DNA from 2 places in the Flavobacterium sp. KACC 22758 genome. Region 2 is predicted to be linked to the other one. Evidence: riboswitches for the same ligand, from Rfam matches in the RefSeq annotation. Region 2 holds a riboswitch; the other holds the start of a gene.

Region 1 (7,963 bases), 2.6 Mb from region 2:
CCCAAACTAATTTGTTTGTTGTCAATTCAAAAAATCCGCTGGCTCCAAACCATAAAGAAGTTAAAATAATTCCTGTCCAATAAATAATTTTTGTTGTTTTTGCATTCATGATTTTAAATTTTAAGTTGTTAAACAGGACAAAATTGCGTCAACGACAGGCGATTTCATATTGGTATTTTGGTGAAACGGACAAATTGAAATGCGAAATAGACAATCGATAAGTTCATTTGATTTTATAACTTTACAAATGACTTTCAAATCAAAAAGGCGACATTTAAAATGCAGGCTAAAACACTTTTACAAGAGCATATCACTAAAACAGCTTCGCTTAATCAAGAAGAATTTGATTATTTCTTTTCGCATTTCAAATCTTTGACTTTTAAAAAAGGACAAACGATTATCAGCGAAGGCGATAAAGTCGATTGTGAATATTTTGTCATTTCTGGCTGTTTAAAAGCTTTTTTTATAAATGATGAAATCAAAATGTACATTCTTCAGTTTGCCATGCCAACCTGGTGGACATCTGATTATAATGCACTTTATAACCAAACTCCCGCACAAATAAATGTAGACTGTATTACAGATGCCGAAGTACTGTGTTTATCCAGCACCGATCGGGAAAAACTCTGTGCAGAATTTCATCAAATAGAACATTTCTTTCGCTGGAGAACCAATAAAGGGTATATTGCTTCTCAAAAACGCCTTTTATCATTTATGAATAATAATGTAAAAACGCGTTATGAAGAACTTTTGGCTTTATATCCGCAATTGTACAATTTGGTGCCAAAACATTTAATTGCTTCTTATTTAGGAGTTTCCAGAGAAACCTTAAGCCGGCTTCATAATTCTTAGCTTTTTTAGCCACAGATTCCACAGATTAAAATGATTTTTTTAAGCAGATTTGTTTTCAAGTAGATTTTGTTGATTTGAGCAGATTCTATTTGAATTTGCGTTGTAAAACATAGCCCGTGGTTTCAACCACGGGAATTTAGATTGGGACTATACATTGTGTCCCTGCGGTTGAAACCGCAGGGAATGTTTTAAATTAGGTGTCATAATGTTTTAATTCTACATCTATATAAAAAAACTTAGAACCTTAGCAGCTTAGTATCTTAGAACCTTTTAAACCTAAAAAAACGAATGTGATCTACATCACGTAACCCATTTCTATAACCGCCGTTCCTTTGTATTGTACTTTTAAATACAATAAAAATGGAAACAACAAATTTTAATATCGTAAGCTCAAACAGCAGCGTAGAATGGACTGGCAGAAAAGTTACCGGTGCTCATAATGGTACAATTGGTATCAAAAAAGGTAATTTCATCTTTAATGATGGAAAAATAAAAGGAGGAAACATTATTATCGATACAACCTCTATCAAAATTCTCGATGTTACAGATGCGGCAACAAATGCTCAGTTTGCAGGACATTTGGCTTCAGATGATTTTTTCTCTATCGAAAAATTCCCAACTGCTTCTTTTGATGTTTTAAGTGTAAAAGAAATATCAAACACTGTTTATTACCTGGAAGGAAACCTGACCATAAAAGATATTACACATCTTGTGGGTTTTGAAGCTGAAATAAAAAACAGCAGTAATAGCATTTCACTTGCAGGGAAATTAATTATCGATCGTACAAAATACGATATCAAATTTCGTTCAGGAAATTTCTTCAAAGATTTGGGAGACACTTTAATCTACAATGACTTTGAGCTTGATTTTAATATCAATGCCGAAGCCGTTTTTTCAGGACAATCTAAAAACTAATTATCATGCCTTACGTAAAAATCGAATTGACCCGCGAAGGAGTAACACGCGGGCAAAAACAAGAATTAATCAGCGGTATTACCAATTTGATTACAGAAGTATTAAATAAAGATCCGCATTTAACCCATGTTGTAATTCAGGAAATAGAACTCGACGATTGGGGTTATGCAGGAGAACAAGTATCAGTATTAAGAGAAAAAGGCATTACAGCCGATAAAAAATAAAATCATGAAAAAACAAACTATAATCGTTACCGGAGCAGCTTCGGGAATTGGAAAAGGAATCGCTAAATATTTTTTAGACAAAGGGGATAATGTTGTAATCAATTCGCTAACAGAAAGCGCATTAGAAAAAACGTTCAATGAATTTGGTGCAGGCGATAATCTGGCAAAATTTGCCGGAGATGTAAGCGACAAAAAAACAGGAGAACAACTGGTTAGAATTGCTTTAGAAAAATTTGGTTCTGTAGATGTATTAATCAATAATGCCGGAATTTTTGCCAGTAAACCATTTTTAGAAGTAGACGAGGCGTATTTAGATACCTTTCTAAAAACCAATTTAAAAGGAACTTATTTCACAACTCAATCTGTTATTCCGCAAATGCTTAAACAGCAGGGAGGCGTGGTAATTAATATCGGAACACCATTGGTAAATCATGGTTTAGGCGGATGGCCCGCTTCGGCACCTATTTCAAGTAAAGGAGCAATTCATGCCTTGACGATTCAGTTAGCGGCCGAATTTGGAAAACAAAATATTCGTGTCAATACCGTTGCTCCGGGTGTAATTCGTACGCCAATGCATGGTGACAATGCTGATCAGAGTGCCGGACTGCATTTATTAAACAGAGTAGGAGAGACCGATGATGTTTCTGAAATGGTTTACACTGTTGCCAAAAGTAATTTTATTACCGGAGCCATTATTAATGTTGACGGCGGAAAAGGTGCAGGACACAATTTAAATTAAATGAAAACGATTTTATTAACTGCTTTTATGCTCTGGAATTTTCAGGGCATAAAAGCTCAAAATACAATTAAAATGGAAAATCAAATAGAAATTCAGGCTATTACAGATGCCATAGAAAATTATTATTTTAAAGGCATTTATGAAGGTGATGAAATACTTTTAGGAAGTATTTTTCAACCCGGAACATTCCTGTTTGGGGATGTAAATGGGCAGCCTTATTTTAAAACAGTCGATTTGTATCTGGATGGTGTTAAAAACCGACAAAGTCCAAAGGATTCCGGTAAGCCGTTTAAAGGAGAAATTCTGCATATAAGCGTTGTAAATTCTATTGCTGTGGCCGAATTAAATGTTAAAATGTATGACTTTAATTATCGGGATTTTTTATCTTTCCATAAGATTAACGGCCGATGGCTGATTGTTAACAAAATGCTGACTGATACCAGCAGATAATTTAAATCTTGAAGCAATGTGGTACAATACAAAAGCTAAAGAACTCTTAGGAATTGATTATCCAATTTTACAAGGACCTTTTGGAGGCAATTTATCTACTGTAGAATTAACAGCTGCAGTTTCTAATGCAGGCGGATTAGGCGGTTATGGAGCTTATACAATGAGTCCGCAGGAAATTTTCGACATTGATAAACAGTTAAAAGCAGCCACAAATAAACCCTATAATATCAATCTTTTGGTTTCAGACCACGATATTACCGAAGGCGGTTTAACCGATGAACAGTTTGAGAAAACAAAAGCCGTTTTTAAACCGTATTATGATGAAGCTGGAATCGCACTTCCGGAAAAACCAGCTCCATTTCAATCTAGATTTGAAAATCAGCTGCAGGTTATTTTAGACGTTAAGCCAAAAGTTTTCAGTTTTATGTTTGGCGTTCCCTCAGATGATGTTTTAGAACAATGCCGAAGATCAGGAATTGTAACGGTTGGAGCAGCAACAACTCTTGATGAAGCTGTTTTTTTGGACAGCAAAGGCGTTGATATGATTATTGCTTCTGGTTTTGAAGCAGGCGGACATCGTCCTTCTTTTTTAGATAAATCTGAAGCTTCTTTAACCGGAACTTTTGTTCTATTGCAGTTAATGCGCGAAAAAATAAAAACACCCATAATTGCAGCCGGCGGCATTGCTGATGGAAAAGGAATTGCAGCAGCTTTAACTTTAGGAGCAAGTGCTGCCCAGATAGGAACCGCTTTTTTAGCTACAAACGAATCTAATGCACTGCCAATTCACAGAGAAATGCTGTTTTCTGATGCTGCAAAATACACCACACTTTCACGCGCTTACACAGGAAGACTCGGACGCGGGATTACAAGCCGGCTTGCTAAAGATATAATGGGAAAAGAATCAGATATTCTGCCTTTTCCATTACAGACTACTTTTATTGCTCCACTGCGAAAAGCAGCGCTGGATAAACAAAAATGGGATATGATATTATTTTGGGGCGGTCAGATTTCTCCAATTTTAAAACATACTAAAGCTTCTGTTTTGATGAATGCTTTGATTGAAGAAACTACAGCTTATTTTGATGGATTAAAATCATAATTCTAAATACAAACTCATTTCATAACCGAAATGAGTTTTTTTTATGTCTTATAAAAACAAGCTAATCAAGCATATTGGGATTGATGTATGAATTTCCATTATAAAATTGATGCATCTTTTAAGTTTATATTTTGGCATAATTAGTTTAAATACAGTGATTTATATTTTGTTGAATAACACTTTTTTAATAAAAATGAAAAAAACTTATCTTATACTTGACTAATTTGGTAGAATTAGTATATATTTGTATCACAGAAAAATTATATAATGATACTTATCCAGAAAGACTGAGGGAATAGGCCCAATGAAGTCTTAGCAACCTGTTGCCGAATAAGGTGCTAAATCCTTCCGCTATAAGCGGGCAGATAAGAAAGATTTCCTCAAAATCTGAATAAGTTCATCCATTAAAATTTATTAAAATGAAAACAGAATCAATTTTATACGCCGGTTATGAGCTTTTGAATATAATTTTAGAAGAAAATAGTCTGGCCGTTTTTCGAATGTAAAAACACGAATTCTCTCTTAAACCTTCTTTTTAAAATACAATCTGCTGATGGTTTTTTCATCGGCCTGAAACCCTTTTGTCTAATCTAAAAACTAAAAATAAAATGAAAAAAATACTATTAGGTTTTGCTTTGTTTCTTGGAGCTGTTCAAACTCAGGCTCAGGAAAGTAATTTACAATTAAAAGGAACTGTTGTCGATACCGTTGCACAATACGTTTACTTACAGAAATTTCACAATAAAATGTTTACCACAATAGATTCAGTAAAAGTAAAAGACGGAAATTTTAGTTTTAAAACAAAAGTAAAAACGCCTGAATTATACGGATTAAGTGTAAACACAGAAAGTTCGCCTTTGTATGTTTTCCTTGAAAAAGAACCAATTACAGTAAAGCTGAGTCCGAAGAAATATTATACAGCTTCTGTCGTTGAGGGTTCAGCTTCTCAGGATTTATTCGAAACCTATAAAAAGAGCAAAGATCCAGAAATCAGCAAATTTATAACTGAACATCCAAAATCTATTGTTTCTGCTTATGTCTTATACAGAAATTGGTCGTACAGATTAACACCTGAGCAGATTACACAAAATATTGCCCTGCTGGATAAAAGTCTTCAAAATACCACTTACGTGAAAGAATTAAAAGAACTGGCTGTTGTTTTAGACGGATTAGCAGTAGGTAAAAAAGCCCCAGATTTTACAGCCAATGATCCTAACGGAAAGCCAGTTCGTCTTTATGATAATTTAAAAGGTTACACTTTAGTCGATTTTTGGGCTTCATGGTGCGGTCCATGCCGAAGAGAAAATCCAAATATCGTAGCCGCTTACAAAGAATTTCATGACAAAGGATTCAATATTGTGGGAATCTCATTAGATAAAAAGAAAGAAAACTGGATTAAAGGAATTCAGGACGATAATTTAACCTGGACACATGTTTCTGATTTACTTTTCTGGAACAGTGCCGTTGCTAAATTGTACGGTGTAAGAGCTATTCCGGGAAACTATTTAGTAGATTCTAAAGGAATAATCGTAGCGAAAAATCTGCACGGAGAAGAATTACAATCTACACTTAAATCACTTTTAGTGCAGGCAAATTAATTTATTTAAACACATAGAAACATAGTTTTTCTTTATGTATAAAGGCGTTTCACTTGTTTTAATAAACATAGCTATGTGTGAAAATCCAGATTTTTTCAAATATCTATTATTTAGAATATAATCTATGTTTCTATGTTTTTAAAAAAGATTCAATCAATAATAAATTTAGTTAATTAAAATGATAAAGGAAATGAATGCTATTGAGCCAACAACAAAACCAACAGAGTCTGAATGTTACTTTTCTAAGTTTAGAGAAAATACAGTAGGAATTGATCATACTTTCGAATCGGTTTACGGAGAACAAAATCTGATATATGCTGACTGGGTTGCCAGTGGAAGGCTGTATATCCCGATCGAAGATATAATGCTCAACAAAATAGGTCCAATGATTGCCAATACGCATTCACTTTCAAGTCAAACAGGAAAAACGTCCACGTATGCGTATCAGTATGCAAGAGATATTATTAAAAAATCGGTTAACGCTAATGAATCAGATGTTTTGATAACAACCGGAAGCGGTATGACCGCTGCTTTATCGAAACTGCAGCGTATTATGGCTTTGCGAACAAAATCAGACCAGGACAGACCTGTCGTTTTTATCACGCACATGGAGCATCATTCCAATCAGGTTTCGTGGTATGAAACAAATGCCGAAGTTGTGATTTTACCGCCTGATGAAAATAATTTAGTTGATCCGAAGGTGCTTTCTGAGGAAATCAAAAAATATGCAGACAGAAGCTTAAAAATAGGTTCATTTACGGCCTGTTCGAATGTTACGGGAATTATTACGCCTTATCATGAATTAGCTAAAATCATGCACCAAAACGGCGGACTTTGTTTTGTAGATTTTGCAGCTTCGGCACCGTATGTCAAAATTGATATGCATCCAAAAGATCCAGAACAGCAATTAGATGCAATTTTCTTTTCGCCTCATAAATTTTTGGGCGGACCCGGAACCTGCGGTATTTTAGTTTTTAATGAAAAATTATATCAATCTGATTTTCCAGATAATCCAGGCGGGGGAAATGTAAAATGGACCAATCCATTAGGGAAATATTGTTACAGCGATGTAATAGAAGTGAGGGAAGATGGCGGGACTCCGGGGTTTCTGCAGGTTATAAGAACTGCTTTGGCTTTAGAATTAAAACAACAAATGGGAGTTGACAAAATCAAAAAGAGAGAAAAAGAACTGCTTGACCTTTGTTTTTCGAGACTTCAAAAAATACAGGGATTATCCATTTTAGGCGATTTAACCACAGAAAGAATTGGCTGTGTTTCTTTTGTAATCGAAGATATTCATTACAATTTAATTGTAAGACTTTTAAATGACCGTTTCGGAATTCAGGTTCGCGGCGGCTGGTCTTGCGCAAGTACCTATGCGCATTATTTGTTCAACATCAATGAAAAAAGATCGGCTGAAATTACAAATGAGTTGTTACAGCGAAATCAATCTAATAAACCGGGCTGGGTGCGTTTATCGCTGCATCCGATTATGACAAATGAAGCGCTTTTTTATATCTGTGATGCAATCGAGAAAATAGCTTCGAATTATAAAAAATGGCAGAAAGATTATGAATATAATCCGGTTTCAAATGAATTTGAAAATCCTGAAATAAAAGAAAATATAGCAGAAGAAGTAAACGAATGGTTTAAGTTAGTGTAAGTATAGTTAGTTAAGTTTTAAACCCGACAGGTTTTCAAAAACCTGTCGGGTTTATAATGAGTAATATTCCGTAGGAATATCTCGCTTGTAGAAAAATGGTATCGTTTTGTGTTATGTCCTGTAAGGACATTTGTTTGATTGAATTTGGCATTTACGTCATTCATCAAACGTTCCTATGGAACGTATAATCAAAATTCAATTTTTGTTCTACCGACCAAACATTCCCAACGGAATGTTTTTTTTAGAATTATTTAAGCGATTCGATAATCTTTTCCCGGTGTGCCAATCCCCAGTTAACTAAGGTTTCTGTAACCGGAAGTACCGATTTTCCATATTCGGTAATAGCATAAATTACGGTTGCGGGTTTGGTATCTTGTTCGGTTCTTGTAATAAGAAGATTAGTTTCAAGTTCTTTAAGTT
Region 2 (7,963 bases):
TTTATCTATGTAAATATACTCCTCACGTGAAGTCGTTACATCAATAAACGGTGGATTAAACTCCATTAACGGATCAATATTATCGTATAATTCCTGAATACTTTTCCCCTTTTGAGGCGGAATAATTTCAAATGAGAATAATGTTTTTCCTTTGGCGTTTTCTATATGTTCTGTTACTTTCATTTTAAGTCTTAAAGTTTGAAAGTCGAAAGTCGAAAGTCTTTCCTTTCGGACTTTAAGACTTTTGACTTTAGACTAATTTAATCTGCTATATTAGGGTTTAACCATTTCATTGCGTAATCAAGCGGTACATTTCGGCGTTTGGCGTAATCTGTAACCTGATCCTCTTTTATTTTTCCTAGTCCGAAATAGCGGCTTTTTGGATTTCCGAAATAGTATCCTGAAACTGACGAAGCCGGCCACATAGCCATGCTTTCTGTTAGTTTCACTCCTATTTGTTTTTCAACATCTAAAAGCTTCCAGATTGTTGGTTTCTCTAAGTGATCTGGACAAGCTGGATAACCCGGAGCAGGACGAATTCCTTTATAATTTTCTTTAATCAATTCTTCGTTGGTTAAAGATTCATCGGCATCATAACCCCAGAAATCTTTACGTACTCGCTCGTGAAGATATTCGGCGAAAGCCTCCGCAAAACGATCTGCAAGGGCTTTAACCATGATTGAATTGTAATCATCTAAATTCTTTTCGTATTCTGCTGCCCATTCGTCTACACCAAAACCTGTTGTTACACAGAAAGCTCCCATATAATCGGTTACGCCACTGTCTTTTGGAAGAATAAAATCGGCTAAAGCAATGTTTGGAGCACCTTTTGTTTTTTGCGACTGCTGACGAAGCGTTAAGAATTTCTCTAAAACTTTTCCATTTTCATCGCGCAATTCGATATCGTCATCATTTACCTGATTCGCAGGGAAAATTCCGTAAATACCCTTTGCTTTTAGTTTTTTCTCAGCCAAAATTACTTTCAGCATTGCCTGAGCATCGTTAAAAACAGATGTCGCTTCTTTACCCACAACTTCATCCGTTAGAATCGCAGGATATTTTCCGTACAATTCCCAAGTCTGAAAAAATGGCGTCCAGTCGATATACGGAACCAAAACATCTAGTTCTATTTCAATCGTTTGTGCACCAATTACTTTTGGTTTAACTGGAGTATATTCGCTCCAGTCCAATGGCAATTTGTTTTTACGGGCATCTTCAATCGTCAGGAAGTTTTTATCTCTCGAACGATTTAAGAATGTTTCTCTAAAAGAATCGTATTCTGCACGAATATCTGCTGCATATATTTTTCGGTTATGATCTAACAGATTTCCTGCAACAGTAACAGCTCTCGAAGCATCGTTTACGTGAATTACAGTTTCTCTGTATTGAGGCGCAATTTTCACCGCGGTGTGCGCGCGAGAAGTAGTTGCCCCGCCAATCATAATCGGGATTTTAATATCTTGTTTGTCTAATTCTTTGGCCAAGTACACCATTTCGTCAAGCGAAGGTGTAATCAATCCGCTTAATCCAATAATATCTACTTCGTGTTCAATTGCCGCTGCAATGATTTTTTCTGGAGGAACCATAACACCAAGATCTACAATCTCATAATTGTTACAAGCTAAAACTACCGAAACGATGTTTTTACCAATATCGTGAACATCGCCTTTTACAGTCGCCATCAGGATTTTTCCGTTTCCTTGTTTGTCTCCGGCTTGTTTGCTTTCTTCGATAAAAGGTAATAAATAAGCCACGGCTTTTTTCATTACACGAGCCGATTTCACCACCTGAGGCAGGAACATTTTTCCGCTTCCGAATAAATCTCCAACCACATTCATTCCTGTCATCAAATTGATTTCGATAACTTCAATTGGTTTCGTTGCAGCCAAACGCGCTTCTTCAACATCTTCTTCAATAAAAGCATCAATTCCTTTTACCAATGAGTGTGTAATACGCTCTTGAACGGTTCCAAAACGCCATTCCTGAACTACTTTTTCATCGCTTTTTGCTTCGCCTTTTACATTTTCTGCAAAATCTAAAAGTCGTTCCGTAGCATCGTCGCGTCTATCTAAAATTACGTCTTCAACGTGTTCTAATAAATCTTTCGGAATGTCATCGTAAATCGTCAACATCTCCGGATTAACGATTCCCATCGTCATTCCGTTTTTAATTGCGTGGTACAAAAACACCGAGTGCATCGCTTCACGAACGGTATCGTTTCCTCTAAAAGAAAACGAAACGTTACTTACTCCACCACTAATATGTGCATGCGGAAGATTCTCCCGAACCCATTTTGTTCCTCTAAAAAAGTCCAGAGCATTCAGGCGGTGTTCTTCCATTCCTGTTGCAACTGGGAAAATATTCAAATCGAAAATAATATCCTGCGGAGGGAATCCTACTTTGTTAACCAAAATATCATACGAACGCTTACAGATTTCCACTCTACGATCGTAATTATCGGCCTGACCCACTTCGTCAAATGCCATTACAATAGCAGCTGCTCCGTAACGTTTGATTAATTTAGCGTGGTGAATAAAGGCTTCTTCTCCTTCTTTTAACGAAATCGAGTTTACAACGCTTTTTCCTTGTACTACTTTTAGACCTGCTTCAATGATTTCCCATTTCGAACTGTCGATCATAATCGGCACTCTCGAAATATCTGGTTCTGCAGCAATTAAATTCAAAAATTTAGTCATTGCAGTAACACCGTCAAGCATTCCCTCATCCATATTAATATCGATGATCTGTGCTCCGCCTTCTACCTGCTGTCTTGCAATATCAAGCGCCTCGTCATATTTCTCTTCCTTGATTAATCTCAAGAATTTTCTTGAACCTGTTACATTCGTACGCTCGCCAACATTCACGAAAACACTTTCGGGCGTAATAATCAACGGTTCTAATCCTGATAATACAAGGTCTCTTCTTTTTTCTGTCATTTTCTACCAATCCATTGTTCCTACAGAACATTTAATTTACTTTTTGCTTGTCTTTGCGATGAACGAAGCAATCTCATTCTAATATTTCAAATCCTAAAAACTATTTTAGGATTATGTGTTTATTCTTCAACCTTATTTTGGGCGTGTCCCTCCGGGCCGGGCTATCCGCTATTAGTCCTCGCTCTTCCTTCGTCAGGCTGTGGGCTAACCGCTTCTATCCCTCACGCAAATTCGGTTTCATAAGAAATTCTCTCAATTATCCCCTTTATATTCAATTTGCCAGTTAAGGCTATCCAATTTATCAAGAGTGATAAAATATTTTTTACTGTAAATATTTTTAGCAAATATTGTTTTCCAACCATATTTATCTACACTATCCTTTTCTACTATAAATAACCTTGCTTTTTTGTCTTCTAATCTTTGAAAATAATTATTCCAATATCTCGGTCTATCGCTATTAGCAATCATTTTTCCGCTCATGATTTCCTCGAAAACAAATGGAGCATCATAATCTCCTCTTTTACTTTCATTAAAATCATCTTGATATTCATAATAAAAGCTTGAATCATTCATACTATCATTTTCGGATAGAATACTATATATTATTTTATCAGAACTATTTTTAACAATCAGTTCTCTTGTATCTAATTTATCACAAGAACAAAAATTAAGTAAAATAAAAATCAAAAGAATTTTACTTGTTTTTAGCATAATTTTTATTTGTACAAAATTTTCTAAATTATTCAATAACCGGCGCAACTCTTGGCTTATAATCCTTCGCAACCTCAGCAATTAGTCGAATATGATCTGGCGTTGTTCCGCAACAACCTCCGATGATATTGATTAAATTATCTTCTAAATACTCTTTAATGAATACCTGAGTCTGTTCTGGTGTTTCGTCATATTGTCCGAAAGCATTTGGTAAACCTGCGTTTGGATGTGCCGACACATTAAAGCTTGTGTTATGCGCTAATGTTTTTAAATACGGTTTCAACAAATCGGCTCCAAGAGCGCAATTAAATCCTACACTTAATAACGGAATATGCGAAACTGAAATCAAAAACGCTTCTACAGTTTGTCCAGAAAGTGTTCTTCCTGAAGCATCTGTAATCGTTCCTGAAACCATGATTGGAATATCGATGTTGCGTTCTTCTTTTACTTCTTCGATTGCAAAAAGTGCGGCTTTTGCATTTAATGTATCGAAGATTGTTTCTACTAAAAGTAAATCGCATCCCCCATCCATTAATGCTTCTGCTTGTTGTTTGTATGCAATTCGCAAATCGTCAAATGTTACAGCTCTATAACCCGGATCGTTTACATCTGGCGACATACTTGCTGTACGGTTTGTCGGCCCAATTGAACCCGCTACAAAACGTGGTTTTTCTGGATTTTTAGCAGTAAACTCATCCGCAACTTGTCTGGCGATTTTTGCCGATTCGTAGTTTAACTCGTAAACCAAATCTTCCATGTGATAATCGGCCATACCGATTGTCGTTCCTGAGAAGGTATTGGTTTCTACAATGTCAGCACCTGCTTCAAAATAAGCGGCATGAACATCGCGGATCGCTTGTGGTTGTGTTAGGGATAGTAAATCGTTGTTTCCTTTTAATGGATGCGGGAAATCTTTGAAACGCTCTCCTCTGAAATCTTCTTCTGAGAAATTATAGCGCTGCAGCATTGTTCCCATTGCTCCGTCAAGGATTAGGATATTTTTTTTTATTGCTTCTTGAATTGTTATTGCCATGGCTTCTTTTTTTAGCTTCTGAGATTATCCCGATAGCTATCGGGACTAAGATGCTAAGTTTTTTTATTATGATTGTGAAGGTTCTTTTAAACCCAACAGGTTTTGAAAACCTGTCGGGTTTAATCTTCGATATTTTTTTTACATTAATTCCAAAAGTGCAGTATTGCTGGCTCATTAGCCCCGATTGAAGTGGAAATTATTTTGCTTTTTCCTTTAAAAAGCAAAATGATTGCAACGTAAAGCGGGAACTACTGACTGCAAAAATGCGCCAATGATTCGCTCCTGATACAGAATCTGTTTCAGTAAATATTATATGTTATCGAGAAAAGTTTTGAGAAATACGAGTATGTATTTGTGTTATCTATCTTTAATACTGGAAAATGTCGTACAAAGTAGAATTTAGCACCTTCTTTATGATAAAGGGTTGCTAAGGTTTCATCGGGTCTATCCCTCCGCCTTTCGTGATAACTGACAATAATTTTAAGAACAGTGCAAAGGTATGAAATAGGGTTTCGATTTGCAAATGTTTTTTTTCTAAGGTTCTGAGGGACTTAGGCGCTAAGGTTCTAAGGTTTTTCTTTTATATAATTTTAGCTCCGGAGGAGCATAATATTTATAGAAAAACAATCATCAGAACATAAAAGCTCCAGCGGAGCGATATATATTTCGCTCCGCTGGAGCTCTTGCCCAAACGAATAATTTCTTTTCTATAAATATGTCATCCCTCTGGGATTAATAAAAAAGCTAAACCTGTTTTTCTAATATAGCCCGTGGTTTCAACCACGGGGAACGTATTGTGATAATCCGTTTTGTTTTGTTATCATGTAAATTGATTGTGCGTTGTGTCTATACGTTGTGTTCCAGTGGTTGAAACCACTGGCTATGTTTGAATATGTTTTATAAAAAAAAGCTCAAACTTTTTTAAAGTTTGAGCTTCATATATAAAATCTTAGTGTCTTAGAAACTAAGAATCTTAGCAACTTAAACAATCGCTTTCACAACCGCTTTTGGCGCTTCTTTACGAGTTCCGTCGAAACCGTCTACTCCTGAAACTGTTGTATATTTCAATACGTATTTTTTACCTGGATTGATGATTCCGTATGCAGCTTGGCACATTAAAGTTGCTTCGTGGAAACCACAAAGGATTAACTTTAATTTTCCTGGGTATGTATTTACGTCTCCAATTGCGAAGATTCCCGGAATGTTTGTCTGGTAATCTAATGCATTGTTTACTTTAATTGCATTTTTCTCGATTTCTAATCCCCAGTCTCCAATTGGACCTAATTTTGGCGTTAATCCGAAAAGTGGAATGAAATAATCGCAGTCGATTTTACGATGTGCGCCGTTTTCTTCGATATCTAGTGACTCAACGTGCTCAGCACCATTGATTCCGATAACTTCTGCTGGAGTGATTAATTTGATTTTTCCAGCTGATTTTAATTCCTGTACTTTTTCTACAGAATCTAAAGCTCCTCTAAATTCGTTTCTTCTGTGGATTAAAGTTACTTCTGAAGCCACATTTGCCAAGAAGATACTCCAGTCTAATGCTGAATCTCCTCCTCCTGCAATTACCACTCTTTTGTCTCTGAATTTCTCAGGATTTTTAATGAAGTATTTTACTCCTTTATCTTCATAAAACTCGATATCTTCGATAAGTGGTTTACGAGGCTCGAAACTTCCTAAACCTCCAGCGATTGCAATAACTGGCGCGTGAAATTTAGTTCCTTTGTTTGATGTTACAATGAAAGTTCCGTCTTCTTGCTTTTCAACTGTTTCAGCACGTTCTCCTAAAGTAAAACCTGGTTCAAATTGTTTGATTTGCTCCATTAATCCATCAACTAAATCTCCTGCTAATACTTCTGGAAATCCAGGAATATCATAAATTGGTTTTTTTGGATATAACTCTGATAGCTGTCCTCCTGGTTGTGGAAGAGCATCTAAAATGTGGCATTTTAATTTTAACAATCCTGCCTCAAATACGGCAAATAAACCTGTTGGGCCTGCTCCAATTATAAGTATATCTGTTTTAATCATTATGTTGTTGTTTATAATCATTCTTAATAACGCAAAGAAACGAATAAATCCTTGTACTTTCAATGATTTTTATCATTAATTTCTTTCCGAAACCTTTTTACTCTTTATTTTTTAATGAAGAGGTAATCTCATTCATTCTTTTAACCTTTTCTTCAAAATTGCCTTTTAAGGTTTTTCGATATTCGTTCAGATTCTCAACCATTTGGTTGATATCTTCTGGAATTACTTCTTCAAAAAATTCACGCAATCTTTTTGCCGTTGTTGGCGATTTTCCGTTAGTAGAAATAGCAATTTTGACATTTCCTTTTGTTACGATTCCACCCAAATAATAATCACATAAATCTGGTGTGTCGGCTATATTGCAAATCAAATAGCGTTTTCTTGCTAAATCGTAAACCTTTTTATTTACTTTCAAATCGTCTGTACAGGCAATTACCATGTGACGTTTTTTGAGCATTTTCTTTTTGAACTTCGATTCCGTCAATTTAATCGAAGGATGTTTCTCGGCCAGAACTTTTATTTCTAAATGAAATTCTTTTGCCACTACCTCAACATTTGCATTCGGACTTGACTTTAGCAAGAAAGAAAGCTTTTCCAGACCTACATTTCCTCCGCCTACAATTAGTACATTTAAATTGTGAAGCTTTAAAAATATCGGATATAATTCGTTTTGTTCCATGTTACCAATATGTTGTTCCTAACGGAACAATTAATAATGCAAACTTCGGGTTAAAACCTGACGCTGCAAAATCGGTGTTAATCATATGTTCCTAACGGAACATTATTAATGTGAAAACATTTTTTTTCTACCGATGAGATGTTCCTAACGGAACATAATTCTAACGAATTTCTTCTTTTGATAGAAATTCTTCGTAAAATCCTTTTAGTTTATTGCTTTCGCGGACAACCTCGCCGAAAACAATAATGGCTGGCGAACCTAATTCTTTTTCTTTTACAACTTCTAAAATTGAATCTACTGTTCCAACTCCAACTTTTTCTTCTGTTGTTGTTCCGTTTTGGATGATCGCAACGGGTAAATTTCCTTTATCTTCTTTTTGAAACAAATCGATGATTTGAGGCAATTTGTGCATTCCCATCAAGATTACAACTGTTGCAGAAGATTGTGCAGCCAAAGCTACATCTGAAGATAATTTTCTATCTGATGTTGTTCCCGTAATGGCCCAAAAGCTTTCTGAAACGCCTCTTTTTGTTATTGAAATTCCCTGACTTGCAGGAACTGCAACTACAG

What was found. A riboswitch is a leader RNA that binds a small molecule or an ion and turns the genes downstream of it on or off. The one in region 2 is predicted to bind S-adenosylmethionine.
Region 1: another riboswitch for S-adenosylmethionine. It lies ahead of PQ462_RS13415 (TlpA disulfide reductase family protein); the one in region 2 lies ahead of PQ462_RS02545 (homocysteine S-methyltransferase family protein).

What each region holds. Positions count from the first base shown of each region.
Region 1 covers NZ_CP117878.1:3,125,739-3,133,701, reverse strand. Annotated here, with positions in the region: gene PQ462_RS13450 (DoxX family protein) at 1-109, opposite strand, end outside; gene PQ462_RS13445 (Crp/Fnr family transcriptional regulator) at 280-852, shown strand; gene PQ462_RS13440 (YceI family protein) at 1,213-1,767, shown strand; gene PQ462_RS13435 (tautomerase family protein) at 1,773-1,991, shown strand; gene PQ462_RS13430 (SDR family NAD(P)-dependent oxidoreductase) at 1,996-2,730, shown strand; gene PQ462_RS13425 (nuclear transport factor 2 family protein) at 2,731-3,180, shown strand; gene PQ462_RS13420 (NAD(P)H-dependent flavin oxidoreductase) at 3,197-4,282, shown strand; SAM riboswitch class I at 4,554-4,654, shown strand; gene PQ462_RS13415 (TlpA disulfide reductase family protein) at 4,891-5,880, shown strand; gene PQ462_RS13410 (aminotransferase class V-fold PLP-dependent enzyme) at 6,071-7,543, shown strand; gene PQ462_RS13405 (winged helix-turn-helix transcriptional regulator) at 7,791-7,963, opposite strand, start outside.
Region 2 covers NZ_CP117878.1:570,684-578,646, reverse strand. Annotated here, with positions in the region: gene metF (methylenetetrahydrofolate reductase [NAD(P)H]) at 1-183, opposite strand, end outside; gene metH (methionine synthase) at 261-2,936, opposite strand; gene PQ462_RS02550 (hypothetical protein) at 3,189-3,647, opposite strand; gene PQ462_RS02545 (homocysteine S-methyltransferase family protein) at 3,676-4,680, opposite strand; SAM riboswitch class I at 5,035-5,151, opposite strand; gene PQ462_RS02540 (NAD(P)/FAD-dependent oxidoreductase) at 5,662-6,714, opposite strand; gene PQ462_RS02535 (precorrin-2 dehydrogenase/sirohydrochlorin ferrochelatase family protein) at 6,812-7,393, opposite strand; gene cobA (uroporphyrinogen-III C-methyltransferase) at 7,554-7,963, opposite strand, start outside.